DNA from 3 places in the Janibacter melonis genome. Region 2 is predicted to be linked to each of the others. Evidence: predicted binding sites of a transcription regulator. Region 2 holds the regulator's gene; each other region holds the start of a gene.
The links. The regulator Rex, encoded in region 2, represses fermentation and respiration genes when NADH is low (regulators of the CRP and FNR family bind a similar motif). The targets are predictions, from matches to a motif close to CTTGTGAANNNNTTCACAAG.

Region 1: a site for Rex is predicted at 1,702-1,721, ahead of EEW87_RS07015 (Cg1360 family ATP-synthase-associated protein). Genes of this name have one in related genera too.
Region 3: a site for Rex is predicted at 3,006-3,025, ahead of EEW87_RS08815 (geranylgeranyl reductase family protein). Genes of this name have one in related genera too.

The regions. Positions count from the first base shown of each region.
Region 1 is NZ_CP044548.2:1,486,180-1,490,538, reverse strand. It holds gene EEW87_RS07020 (MraY family glycosyltransferase) at 29-1,165, shown strand; gene EEW87_RS07015 (Cg1360 family ATP-synthase-associated protein) at 1,784-2,203, shown strand; gene EEW87_RS07010 (AtpZ/AtpI family protein) at 2,200-2,565, shown strand; gene atpB (F0F1 ATP synthase subunit A) at 2,562-3,383, shown strand; gene EEW87_RS07000 (ATP synthase F0 subunit C) at 3,490-3,699, shown strand; gene EEW87_RS06995 (F0F1 ATP synthase subunit B) at 3,752-4,359, shown strand, end outside.
Region 2 is NZ_CP044548.2:3,296,288-3,300,646, reverse strand. It holds gene hemC (hydroxymethylbilane synthase) at 1-857, opposite strand, end outside; gene EEW87_RS15890 (glutamyl-tRNA reductase) at 854-2,125, opposite strand; gene EEW87_RS15885 (redox-sensing transcriptional repressor Rex) at 2,122-2,796, opposite strand; gene EEW87_RS15880 (glutaredoxin family protein) at 2,950-3,204, opposite strand; gene EEW87_RS15875 (lysophospholipid acyltransferase family protein) at 3,204-4,359, opposite strand, start outside.
Region 3 is NZ_CP044548.2:1,867,539-1,871,897, reverse strand. It holds gene EEW87_RS08830 (GNAT family N-acetyltransferase) at 1-763, opposite strand, end outside; gene EEW87_RS08825 (isochorismate synthase) at 811-2,136, opposite strand; gene EEW87_RS08820 (demethylmenaquinone methyltransferase) at 2,234-2,929, shown strand; gene EEW87_RS08815 (geranylgeranyl reductase family protein) at 3,041-4,359, shown strand, end outside.

The DNA.
Region 1 (4,359 bases), 1.6 Mb from region 2:
ACATCACGAGTGACGACGGAGGCGGCGCGTGCGTGAGTACCTGCTCGTCGTCCTCGTGGCGCTGGCGACGACCTACCTGTGCGTGCCCGCCATGCGGGCGATCGCGGTGCGGACCGGGGCGTACACCCCGGTCCGCAGCCGCGACGTGCACACCGTGCCGATCCCTCGTCTCGGGGGAGTGGCGATCCTCATGGGGTACGCCGCCGCGACGTTGCTCGCGTGGCGCCTGCCCTTCCTCTCGCAGGTCTTCGAGACGCGCGAGCTCGTCGGGGTGCTCGCCGCCGGGGCGGTCGTCTGCCTCGTCGGCGCGATCGACGACGTCCGCGACCTCGACCCGGCGACGAAGCTGGGCGGGCAGCTGGTCGCCGCCGGGATCATGGCCTTCTCCGGCGTGCAGTTCTTCTCGTTGCCGCTCGGGGTCGTCACGGTCCTGCCGGCGCCGGTCCTCGTCATCCTGACGATCTTCGTCGTCGTCCTCGCGACGAACGCGGTGAACTTCATCGACGGGCTCGACGGGCTCGCCGCGGGGACGGTCGCGATCGCCGCGGGGTCGTTCTTCGTGTACAGCTATCTCATCTCGGCCTCGTACAACCCGCCGAACGTCTTCAGCTCGGCGACCTTCATCTCCGCCGCGATGCTCGGGTGCTGCCTGGGCTTCCTGCCGCACAACTTCTTCCCCGCCCGGCTCTTCATGGGCGACAGCGGGGCGCTCCTGCTCGGGCTGCTCCTCGCCGCCGCGACGATCAGCACGACCGGTGCGGTCAACCCGAGCCAGGTGAGCGACAACCCGGTCGCGGCGACGATCCTGCCGCTGCTCGTGCCGATCGCGATCATGCTGCTGCCGCTGCTCGACGTCCTCTTCGCCGTCGTGCGCCGCACCGCTCGGGGCCAGAGCCCCTTCCACCCCGACGCCCAGCACCTGCACCACCGCATGCTGCGGATCGGCCACGGCCACCGCCGCGCGGTGCTCCTGCTGTGGTGGTGGGCCTTCGTCGTCGCCGCCGGCTCGGTGAGCTTCGTCGTCATGCCGGCCGAGCTCGCCTCGGTCGGCGTCCTCGCGCTGCTCGCCGTCGCCGTCGTCCTCACCGCGTGGCTCCCGCGCTTCTCCCGCCCCGGCCACCGCCCCAAGACCTTTGACCGCCACGGCCGCCGCCTCGACGCCTGACCGTTCTTGGTTGGTCGAGGTGCGAGCGTCAGCGAGCCCCGAGACGACCGGGTGCTCGGGAAGTTGGCAGATGCTCGTGCTGCAACCGGTGCTGGTGCCAATTTCTCGGGGCGGGTGGTCTCGAGGCTCAGGCCCGGGGGGCCTTCGCACCTCGACCAGCGCAAGGGCGTTGGTGGTCGAGGTGCGACGAAGAGCCTCGAGACCACGTCGCTGCTCGGGAAGTTGGCAGATGCTCGTGCTGCAACCGGTGCTGGTGTCAGCTTCTCGGGGGCGGGTGGTCTCGAGGCTCAGGCCTGGCGGCCTTCGCACCTCGACCAGCGAGAGGGCGTTGGTGGTCGAGGTGCGAGCGTCAGCGAGCCCTGAGACGACCCGTGTGCTCGGAAAGTTGGCAGATGCTCGTGCTGCAACCGGTGCTGGCGCCAACTTCTCGGGGGTAGGTGGTGTCCAGGCCTGGGCCCTGGGGCCTTCGCGCTACGACCGCCCGAAGGGGTGGGACGGCGGCCGCTCGTCGCGCTCGAGTCGCGGGGTCGGAGGCGCTTGTGATAACTTTCACAAGCGCCGACGACGGGCCGTGAGGGCCCGCTCGAGCCTCGACCAGATCCCGTGCCGAAGGACGCCATGACCGCCACGCGCACCACCCGCGAGCCCATCACGGGCATGCTTCGCGGTGTCGTGATCGCAGGCGTCGCCGGGTGCGTCGCCGCGCCGGTCATCGGGTGGCTCGCCGCGGGGGAGAGGGCCGGCTGGTCCACCCTCGCCGGAGCAGCGACCGCCTCCGTCATCATGCTCGTCGGCCTCGTCGCGATGCGCCTCATCATGTCGGGAGACCCGGGCGCGACGATGGCTGGAGCCCTCGTCGTGTACATCGGCCAGCTCATCATCCTCGTCGCCGTCCTGCTCGCCGTGAGGGACCAGGAATGGCTCCACAGCGCGGGTTTCGCCGCCGCCACGGTCGCCCAGACCGTCGTGCTGCAGGCCGGCCAGATCGCCGGGTACGCCCGTGCTCGCCACGAGATCTACCCCGGAGGGGCGCGATGAGCCCCCGTCCCCGCAAGACCGACACCCCTGCACCGCGCCTCGTCACCCGGCGCGAAGGGGTGGCCCCGGACGCACACCGCTGGTCCACCGAGACCGAGGGGCCGAGCCCCACCGCCCAGGCGGACGCGCTCGGCGCGACCGTCCTCGCCTACCTGGTCACCGGACCCGTGCTCTTCGGCGGCGCCGGATGGCTGCTCGACCGATGGCTCGGCACGTCGCTGATCGTCGCGGTGGGCGTCGTGGTCGGGATGGGGCTGTCGCTCTACGTCATCTGGCTCCGGTACGGTACGTCTCAGGCACCCACGAGCGGCGGCGATACCGCGCTGCCCGGAGCCAAGCCACACAACGAGGAGAACCCGTGATCCTGACTGCGCCCGCGCACATCGCCGCGCTCGCGCCCATGGCCGCCGGCGAGGGCGAGGGCTACACGGCCCCCACGCCGGAGATCTTCTGGCAGCCCCTCTTCGAGGTCGGCGGTCTGACCGTCACCAACCAGATGGCCTGGGCCGCGATCGTCACCGGCGTGCTGTCCTTCGTGATGATCGCGCTGAGCCGCCGCGCGGCTGTCGTGCCCTCCAAGGGCCAGTGGATGCTCGAGGGCTTCTACAACCTCCCGCGCAACTCGGTCGCCCGCGACATGATCGGCACCAAGGAGTTCCGGCGCTTCGTGCCGCTCCTCGCGACGCTCTTCACGATGATCCTCTTCTACAACCTCATGGGGATCTTCCCGCTCGCGATGAACCCCGTCACGGGCAAGATCGGCTTCCCGATCGCCCTGACGCTCGTCGTCTACGTCGTCTACCACTGGATCGGCTTCCAGAAGATGGGCTTCGTCGGCTACTTCAAGCACATGGTGCCCCCGGGCCTGCCGGGCTGGATCGCCCCGGTGATCCTCGTCCTCGAGCTCGTCACCTACTTCATCACCCGGCCGCTGACGCTCGCGCTGCGACTCTTCGGCAACATGTTCGCCGGGCACATGCTCATCTACCTCTTCGTCACCGCGGGCGCGTACTTCCTGCTCGAGTCCGACGGTGCGCTCATGAAGGCGCTGTCCCTGCCGACCTTCCTCATGGCCGGCGTGATGATGCTCTTCGAGGCCCTGGTGCAGTTCCTCCAGGCGTTCGTCTTCACCCTGCTCGCCGCGAGCTACATCGCCGGCGCCCTCGCCGACGACCACTGATCGACGGCGCTACGAAGCTGCACCACCGCACAACCGAATAGCACCCCACAACTTCCCGGCGCCGCGTCGCCGGGGGAACCACAGAAACGGAAGAGGAAAAAGACTCATGGAAATCACCGGCTCCCTCTCGCTCATCGGTTACGGCCTGTCCGCGATCGGCCCGGCCATCGCCGTCGGCCTGATCTTCGCCGCGTACATCAACGGTGTCGCCCGCCAGCCCGAGGCCCGCAACCTCCTCCAGCCGATCGCCATCCTCGGCTTCGCGCTCGCCGAGGCCCTCGCGATCTTCGGTCTGGTTCTCGCGTTCGTCCTCTGACCTCGGTCAGACACCTCGTCAGAACCAGCTCGACGTCCCCTAGGAGTACTCCGTGCACATCACGGCAACCGCAACGTCGGTCGTGAGCCTCGCGACGGCGGGTGGAGAAGGCGAGACCATGCCTCTCATCCCGCACCTCGAGGAGCTCATCTTCGGGCTGATCATGTTCGCGATCCTCTACTGGGTCGTCGCGAAGAAGGTCGCCCCGAACCTCGAGAAGGCCTACGAAGAGCGCCACGCCGCTATCGAGGGTGGCATCGCCCAGGCCGAGAACGCCCAGGCCGAGGCCGAGGCGGCCAAGGCCCAGTACGAGGCCCAGCTCGCCGACGCCCGTGCCGAGGCCGCGAAGATCCGCGAGGACGCGCGCGCCGAGGGTGCGAGCATCGTCGCGGAGATGCGTCAGCAGGCTCAGGACGAGGCTGCTCGCATCACCGAGTCCGCTCACAAGCAGATCGACGCGGAGCGCCAGCAGGCGTCGGTGTCGCTGCGTGGTGAGGTCGGCCGGATGTCCACCGACCTCGCGGGTCGCATCGTCGGTCACGAGCTGAGCGACTCCGCGTCGCGCCAGTCGATCATCGACCGCTTCCTCGCCGAGCTCGAGTCGGGTCAGGTCCAGCCGGAGAAGGTCGGCGCCTCCTCGACGCCGACGCAGGGCACGCT
Region 2 (4,359 bases):
TCGCGCCCGATGCGATCGGCCTCGTGGGCCGGGCCGGTCAGCGAGCGCCGCAGGTCGTGCTCGCCGTCGAGCGAGGCGACGACGGCGCGCATGGAGATCACCGCGCCGTCGACGTCATCGACGACCTCGGCCAGGGCCCCGACCGGCGCGGCGCAGCCGGCCTCGAGACGGGCGAGGAGGGCGCGCTCGGCGGTGACGGCCGCGCGGGTGTCCGGGTCGTCGAGCGGCGCGAGGGCCGCGATCGTCGCCTCGTCGTCCTCGCGGCACTCGACGGCGAGGGCGCCCTGGCCCGGCGCGGGGAGCATCTGGATGGGGTCGAGGTGCTCGGTGACGACGTCGGTCATGCCCAGACGGGTGAGCCCGGCGGCGGCGAGGACGACCGCGTCGACCTCGCGCCCGACCATGTCCAGGCGGCGCCCGACGTTGCCCCGGATGTCGCGGAACTCGAGACCGAGGCCGAGGGCCGCGAGCTGGGCCCGGCGACGGGGCGAGCCGGTGCCGACGACCGAGCCCTCCGGCAGCTCGCCGAGGGTGAGCCCGTCGCGGGCGACGAGGCTGTCGCGGGGGTCGACCCGGGGCGGGATCGCGGCGATGGTCAGGCCCTGCTCGGGTGCGGTCGGCAGGTCCTTGAGGGAGTGCACGGCGACGTCGACCCGGCCGTCGCGCAGGGCGTGGCGCAGCGCGGAGGCGAAGACCCCGGTGCCGCCGAGCAGGCTCAGCGGAGCGCTCGTGACGTCACCCTCCGTCGTGATCTCGACGATCTCGACGTCGTGCCCGGCCGCGCGCAGCGCGTCGGCGACGTGGCCGGTCTGCGTCGTCGCGAGGGCACTGCGACGGGTCCCGATCCGCAAGGTCACGACAGCTCGCTCCCGTGCAGGTCGAAGAGGGCCCGGATCGCGTCCTCGTACTCGACGATGCGCCCGTCGATGGCCATCTCCTTGACCCGCACCGTCGGGCGGTGGAGGAGCTTCTCGACGACCCGGTGGATGGCGAGGTGGACCTCGGCGCGCTCGGCGTCGGTGAGGTCGGGCGTGCGCTGGTCGACCCGCTCGAGCTCACGGGTGACGACCTCGGCGGCCGCGGCGCGGATCGCGGTGACCGTCGGGGCGGCGACCTGCGCGGCGCGGTCGCTGAGGTGGCGGTGCACGGCGTCGGCGACGACACCGCGCGCGGCGCTCACCTCGGGCAGCTCGGTGCCGCGGCCGAGGGCCTGGCCGAGCTCGGCGAGCCCGAGACGGGTGACACCGCGCAGCCCGCCGACCTCGGCGGCCACGTCGTGGGGCATCGCGAGGTCGAGGTAGACCTGCGCGCGACCGGAGCGGGCGACCTGCGCGTCGGCGGCGGCGGCGAGGTCGACGACGAGACCGGTCGAGCCGGTGCACGAGATGACGACATCGGCCTGGGCGAGGGCGGCCTCGATCTCGGCGATCGGGCGGGCCTGCGCGTCGAGCCGGGCGGCGAGCGAGACGGCCCGCTCGTGCGTGCGGTTGACAACGGTGATCGAGCCGGCGCCGAGGCGCGAGGCGGTCGTCGCGGCGAGCGAGCTCATCGAGCCCGCCCCGACGACGAGCACGTCGAGCCCCTCGACCGCGCCGAGCAGGTCACGGGCGAGCTCGAGACCGACCTCGACGAGGGAGCGTGAGACGCGGTCCAGGCCGGTCTCGGTGCGCACGCGCTTGCCCGTGCGCAGGGCCTGCTGGAGCAGGTGGTTCAGGGCCGGGCCGGCCGCGCCGCTGTCCTGCCCGACGGCGAGCGCGTCGCGCAGCTGCGCGACGATCTGGGCCTCGCCGACGGCCATGGAGTCCAGCCCGGCGGCGACGTTGAAGACGTGGGCGACGGCGGCCTCGCCGTACTGGAGCTCGAGGTGCTCGACGAGGTCGTCCTGGGTGACCCCGGTGACACCGGTGAGGGCGGTGGTGAGATCGGCGACGGCGCCGTGGAAGGCGCTGACCTCCGCGTAGACCTCGGTGCGGTTGCACGTCGAGACGACGACGACCTCGCTGATGTCCGGGCTCTCGAGGGCCGACTCCGTGAGCCGGGCCGCGACGTCCTGGCCGAGCGAGACCCGCTCGAGCAGCTGGATGGGCGTGCGGTGGTGGTTGAGACCGAAGACGACGGTGCTCATCGGGCGACCTCCAGGTCGGCACCGGGGCTGGTGCGGCGCTGCTCGTGGTAGGCGAGGATCTGCAGCTCGGTCGCGAGGTCGACCTTGCGGACCTGCACGTGGTCGGGCACCGAGATCACGCCGGGGGCGAAGTTGAGGATCGAGGAGAAGCCGGCGGCGACGAGCTGGTCGGCAACGTCCTGCGAGGAGGCGGCGGGGGCGGCGATGACGCCGATCGCGGCCTGGCCGCCCTCGGTGAGGCTCGGCAGCACCTCCATCGGCTGCACGACGAGGTCGCCCACCCGCTGGCCGACGAGCGCGGGGTCGCGGTCGAGGACGGCGACGACGGTGAAGCCCTGGGGCGCGAAGCCGCCGTACGAGGCGAGCGCGCGGCCGAGGTTGCCCATGCCGATGATGGCGACCGGCCAGTCCTGGGTGAGGCCGAGGGCCCGCGAGATCTGGTAGCGCAGGTGGCCGACGTCGTAGCCGACGCCGCGCACGCCGTAGGAGCCGAGGTGGCTGAGGTCCTTGCGCAGCTTCGCGCTGCTCACCCCCGAGCTCGTCGCGAGCTCCTCCGAGGAGACCGAGCCGACGCCCTGCGCCACGAGCCCGTCGAGTGCCCTGAGGTACCCGGGCAGGCGCGCCACGGTCGCGTCGGGGATCCCGCGCTTGGCTGCGCTGGTGGCGGTCACGATCGACTCGCTGCTCCTCTCTGCGCCGCGAGCACAGGTGGCGCGAGCGGCGACCAACTCAGGCTAACGGCTTGTGAACATTTGCACAAAGTCGCGACGACCCGTGGTCGCGGCCACGCCCGAAGGGGTGGGCGGGCTCCCCCTTCGGGCCCGTCAGGACCGCTCGAGGGCCGCCCGGAGGCGGGTCTCGTCGACCCGCCAGTAGTCGTGCTGCGCCCCGTCGACGAAGGTCACGGGGACCTCCTCCGAGTAGCGGGCGAGCAGCTCGGGGTCGCGGTCGACGTCGACGACCTCGACGTCGAGGTCGTGCTCGGCGGCGACCCGGCGCACGGTCTCGAGCGCGACGACGCACAGTTGGCACCCCTCACGGGTGACGACGGCCAGGCGACCGGCAGGAGCCCAGGCCATCAGAAGAAGACCGAGCGACGGGTCATGAGCACCGAGTACAGCGTCTGCTGGATCGTCTCGCGCACCTGGTCGGTGAGGTCGAAGACGAGCGCGGGGTCGTCGGCGGCCGCGGGACCGAGGCTCGCGGTGTCGACCGGCGGGCTGAACTCGATGATCCACTTGCTCGGCAGCGGCACGAGGCCGAGCGGGCCGAGGAGCGGGAAGGTCGGCGTGATCGGTGCGTACGGCGCGCCGAGCAGCCGGGCGAGGGTCTTGGCGTTGCCGACCATCGGGTAGATCTCCTCGGCCCCGACGACCGAGCACGGGATGATCGGCACCTCGCTGCGGATCGCCGCCGCGACGAAGCCGCCCCGGCCGAAGCGCTGCAGCTTGTAGCGCTCGCGGAAGGGCTTGCCGACGCCCTTGAAGCCCTCGGGCCACACCCCGACGAGCTCGCCAGAGGTCATGAGGCGCTCCGCGTCCGGGTTCGTCGCGAGCGTCGCGCCGGTCTTGCGCGCGAAGTCGCCGACGACGGGCAGCGCGAAGACGAGGTCGGCCCCGAGCATGCGCAGGAAGCGGTGCTGCGGGTGCGCGTCGTGGATCGCCAGCTGGGTCATCACCGAGTCGAGGGCGATGGTGCCGGAGTGGTTGGAGACGACGAGCGCGCCGCCCGTGGCCGGGATGTTCTCGATGCCGCGGACCTCGACGCGGAACCACCGGTCCTTGAGCAGGCGCAGCACCGGGAAGGCGGTGTGCAGGGTGAAGTCCTCGTCGAAGCCGAAGTCGTCGACGCTGTAGTCGCCCTGGACCCGGCGGCGCAGGAAGGACAGGACCTCGCCGAGTCGGCGCTCCCACTCCTCGCCCGCCGCGTTGCTCACCGCCCCGCCGATGGTGCGCGACGCGACCTGGCCGGCCGAGAGCGCGACGGAGAGCAGCTCGGCGACGCCCGGGGCGAGCGCGGTGCCGCTGCTCGGGGTGCCCTCGGCGGGTGCCGACGCGGGCGAAGGGGTCGTCGGCGCGGTGGCCACGCGCGGCCTCGGGGTGGTCGTGCGCCGGGGGCGACGGGTGCCCGTGCCCTCGCCGTCGACGACGCGCAGGGCCGGGGCGCCCGCGGCGCGGGTGGTGCTGCGCGTCGTGCGGGCCGGTCGCGACGCCCCCTTCGTCGTCCCTGACGTC
Region 3 (4,359 bases), 1.4 Mb from region 2:
CCTCGCAGTCGAGCGTGGCGGCGCTGCGCCCGTCCTCCCACTTGGGGCGGCGCCGCAGGATCGCGTAGCCGACGTCCTGACCGTCGCGCGCGGCGATGACGACGCGGCGCCGCTCCGTGCCCCGCAGCCGTGACGCGGGGTCGGTGTAGACGCGGGTGGCCAGCTCGAGGGTGCGCGTGACCGAGCCGACGCGGCCGGCGGCGAGAGCCCGGTGCGCGGCGTGCACCCGGGCGAGCACGTGCTCGTCGGAGAGGTCGTGCATCGAGGTCGTGATGCCCTCGGTGCTCACCCCCGGTGCGTCGAACGTCGCCCCGTGACCGAGCGAGATCTCGCCCGCGGTCGAGGCGACGGCGTAGCCGAAACGGCCGTAGATCGTCACGTCCGAGGCGTGCAGCGCGGCGAGCGCCAGGCCCTGCTCGCGGCACCAGCTGAGGTGGGCGTCCATGAGGGCGGTGAGCACGCCGGTGCGCCGGTGGTCGGGGTGCACCCCCACCCAGGTCAGCCCCGACACGGGCAGCTGCGTCGGCTCGCCGCCCGGCGCCCCCGGCACGGTGAGCTCCATCTCGAAGGCTCCCGCGATGCCGCGGTACGGCGACCCGTCGTCACCACCGGCAGCGGTGACGGCCCACCGGTGGGGGACCGCCCGCGCGTGCGACACGGCCTCGTCGAAGCCGATGTCGTCGAACCACACGAGGTCGTCGATCGCGGCGAAGCGCTCGACGTCGGGGTCGGCGGTGACGGCGTGCTGCGGGTGGGTGCTCACCCGTCCACCCTGCCCGCGCCGGGCACGGGTGTCACGCGAGTTACGGGTCAGGCGGGAGGGGTGAGCGCCTGGCGCATCGGGAGGAACTTCGCGTCCGACTCCGCCACCTCGCTCGCGGCGTCGGACCCGGCGACGATCCCGCAGCCCGCGTAGAGGCGCAGCGAGGTCGGCGAGGTCTGCGCGCCGCACCGCAGCGCGATGCCCCACTCGCCGTCGCCGGTCGCGTCCATCCAGCCCACCGGCCCGGCGTAGCGGCCGCGGTCCATCTGCTCGAGCTCGCCGATGAGCCCGTCGGCGACGGGGGTCGGCGTGCCGCACACGGCGGCGGAGGGGTGCAGCGAGGCCGCGAGCGCGAGCGAGGTCGACGTGTCGTCGACGACCCCGGCGACGTCGGTCGCGAGGTGCATGACGTTCGTCAGGTGCAGGACGAAGGGGGACTCCGGCACGTTGATCGAGGAGGTGTGCGCGGCGAGGGCGTCGGCGACCGAGCGCACGGCGTACTCGTGCTCCTCGAGGTCCTTGCTGCTGCGCGCGAGCGAGCCCGCGAGCGCGAGGTCGTGGCTGTCGTCGCCGGTGCGCCGGATCGTGCCGGCGAGCACCCGCGAGGTGACGAGGCCGCGCTCGAGGCGCACGAGCATCTCCGGGGTCGCGCCGACGAGACCGGCGACGGAGAAGACCCACGTCGTGTCGTAGTCCTGCGCGAGGCGCTGCAGCACCCATCGGGGGTCGATCCGCGAGTCGGCCTCGACGTCGAGGCTGCGGGCGAGGACGACCTTGTCGAGCTCGCCGGCGCTGATCCGCGCGACGGCCTGCTCGACGATCCCGGCCCACGAGCCGGCCGAGAGGTCGCCGTCGCTGAAGCGGATCGACTCCGGCGCGCGCGGCGCGGGGGAGGGGCGAAGGGAGATCTCGACCGCGTCGTCCACGGGGGAGGGCTTCTCGCCCTCGAGCCAGGTCGTCGTCACCCAGGCGTCCCGGCCCCGGCGGCCGACGACGACGGCGGGGACGACGAGCCGGGAGGGGGTCTGCGAGCGGGCCGAGTAGGCCATCGAGCCGAAGCAGATCGGACCGGTGCCGGGAACCTCGACCTCGTCATCGACGTCGGCGACCGCGGTGATCTCGCGCCACCAGTCCTGCGCCCGCCCGAAGCGGTCCTCGCCGGTGACCGACAGCCCGGCCACCTCGCCCCAGCCGACGAGACCCTCGCCGCGTCGCACCCACGAGAGCACCTGCGAGGTGTCGTCGGGCAGCAGGGCCAGGAGGTCACCCACCCGGGTCGCGGGCACCCGCACGGTCCGGCAGACCAGGCGCGGGGACGACGAGGGGGAGGTGCGGGCGTCGAGGCGCGCCAGGGCGGGGTCGAGGGTGGTCATCGCCCGATCAGCGTACGCCTGCCCCCGGGCGTGGCCGTCCTCACGGCCGTCCTCCTGCCCGTCCGTGCGGCAGGGTCCCGGGTGCGAGGATGGGTCCATGATCCGCGCCTCCCTCGAGAAGGACCCCAAGGACGTCGCGACGATGTTCGACGACGTCGCGAAGCGCTACGACCTCACCAACGACGTCCTCTCCCTCGGCCAGGACCGCGCGTGGCGCACGGCCGTCGTGGAGGCCGTCGACGCGCAGACCGGCGAGCGGGTCCTCGACATCGCGGCGGGCACCGCCACCTCGAGCGAGCCCTTCGCGGCCCGCGGGGTCGACGTCGTCCCCGCCGACTTCTCCCTCGGGATGCTGCGCGAGGGTCGCCGGCGCAACCCCGCGCTCGCCCTCACCGCGGCCGACGCGATGCGCCTCCCCTTCGCCGACGACACCTTCGACGCGGTGACGATGTCCTTCGGCCTGCGCAACGTCGCCGACCGGCACGTCGCGCTCGCGGAGTTCCGGCGGGTCACCCGTCCGGGGGGCCGGCTCGTCGTCTGCGAGTTCAGCGACCCCGTCGTCCCGGGCTTCCGCACGATCTACAAGCGCTACCTCATGGGCGCGCTGCCCGCCGTGGCCCGCCGGATCTCCTCCAACCCCGACTCCTACGTCTACCTCGCCGAGTCGATCCAGGCCTGGCCCGGCCAGCGCGAGCTGGCGAGCGACCTCGCCACCGCCGGCTGGCACGACGTCGAGTGGACCAACCTCTCGGCCGGGATCGTCGCCCTCCACCGCGGGATCAACCCGGCCTGACCCGACCCGGGCCCGACGGGCCAGGTTAGGACAACCTCACTGCACCCCTTCGCGACCGGCACGTACCCTGTCGTAGTTCGTGAATCCCTTCACAAGCACCCGAGGACGAGCGTGACCACCCCTGCTGACGCCCCCACCCCGCGGCTCGACGGCGACGTCGTGCACGCGGATGTCGTCGTCGTCGGCGCCGGTCCGGGGGGCAGCGCGACCGCCGCCTGGCTGGCCAAGGCCGGCCGCCGCGTCGTCCTGCTCGAGAAGACCTCCTTCCCCCGCGACAAGATCTGCGGCGACGGGCTCACCCCGCGCGCGGTCCGCCAGCTCATCCACCTCGAGGTCCCCACCGCCGAGACCGACGGCTGGGCCCACAACAAGGGCCTGCGGATCATCGGCGGCGGCATGCGCCTCCAGCTCGACTGGCCCGAGGTCGACTCCTTCCCCTCCTTCGGCATGGCCCGCGGCCGCGAGGACCTCGACGAGTACCTCGCCCGGCACGCCGAGCGCTGCGGCGCCGAGCTGGTCGAGCGGCGCAACGTCACCGAGCCCGTCCTCGACGACGACGGCCGCGTCGTCGGCGTCGTCGCGAAGGTCATGTCCGAGACCGGCCGCGCGACGGGGGAGCGGGTCACCTACCGGGCGCCCGTCGTCGTCGCCGCCGACGGCGTGAGCTCGCGCCTGGCCGTGGCCCTCGGCCGCGAGAAGCGCGAGGACCGCCCGATGGGCGTCGCGGTGCGCGCGTACTACGAGACGCCGCGCCACACGGACGACTACATGGAGTCCCACCTCGAGCTGTGGACGAAGGGGGAGGACGGCCGCGACATCCTCATGCCCGGCTACGGCTGGCTCTTCGGTCTCGGCGACGGGCGCAGCAACATCGGCCTGGGCATCCTCAACACCTCCGAGGCCTTCGGGCGCACGGACTACAAGGACGTCATGCGCCGCTGGGTGGCCTCGATGCCCGACGAGTGGGGCATCTCCGAGGCGACGATCACCGGCCCGATCAAGTCCGCGGCCCTGCCGATGGCCTTCAACCGCCAGCCGCTGTACGACCGGGGCCTGCTCCTCGTCGGCGACTCCGGCGGCATGGTCAACCCCTTCAACGGCGAGGGCATCGACTACGCCCTCGAGGCCGCCTTCGTCGCCGCCGAGGTCATCGACGAGGCGCTGCGCGCGAGCAGCCTGGCGGCCCGCGAGGCCGTGCTGCAGCGCTACGTCCTGCGGATGAAGCAGATGCACGGCGGCTACTTCCGGATCGGTGCAGAGTTCGCCAAGCTCATCGGCAAGCCGGAGATCATGCGCCTGGCGACGAAGTACGGTCTCCCCCGGACGACGCTCATGCGCTTCATGCTCAAGCTCATGGCCAACCTGCCGCAGGAGAGCGGCGGCGGCCTCGACGACCGCGTCATCCAGGCGATGACGCGCCTGGCGCCGAG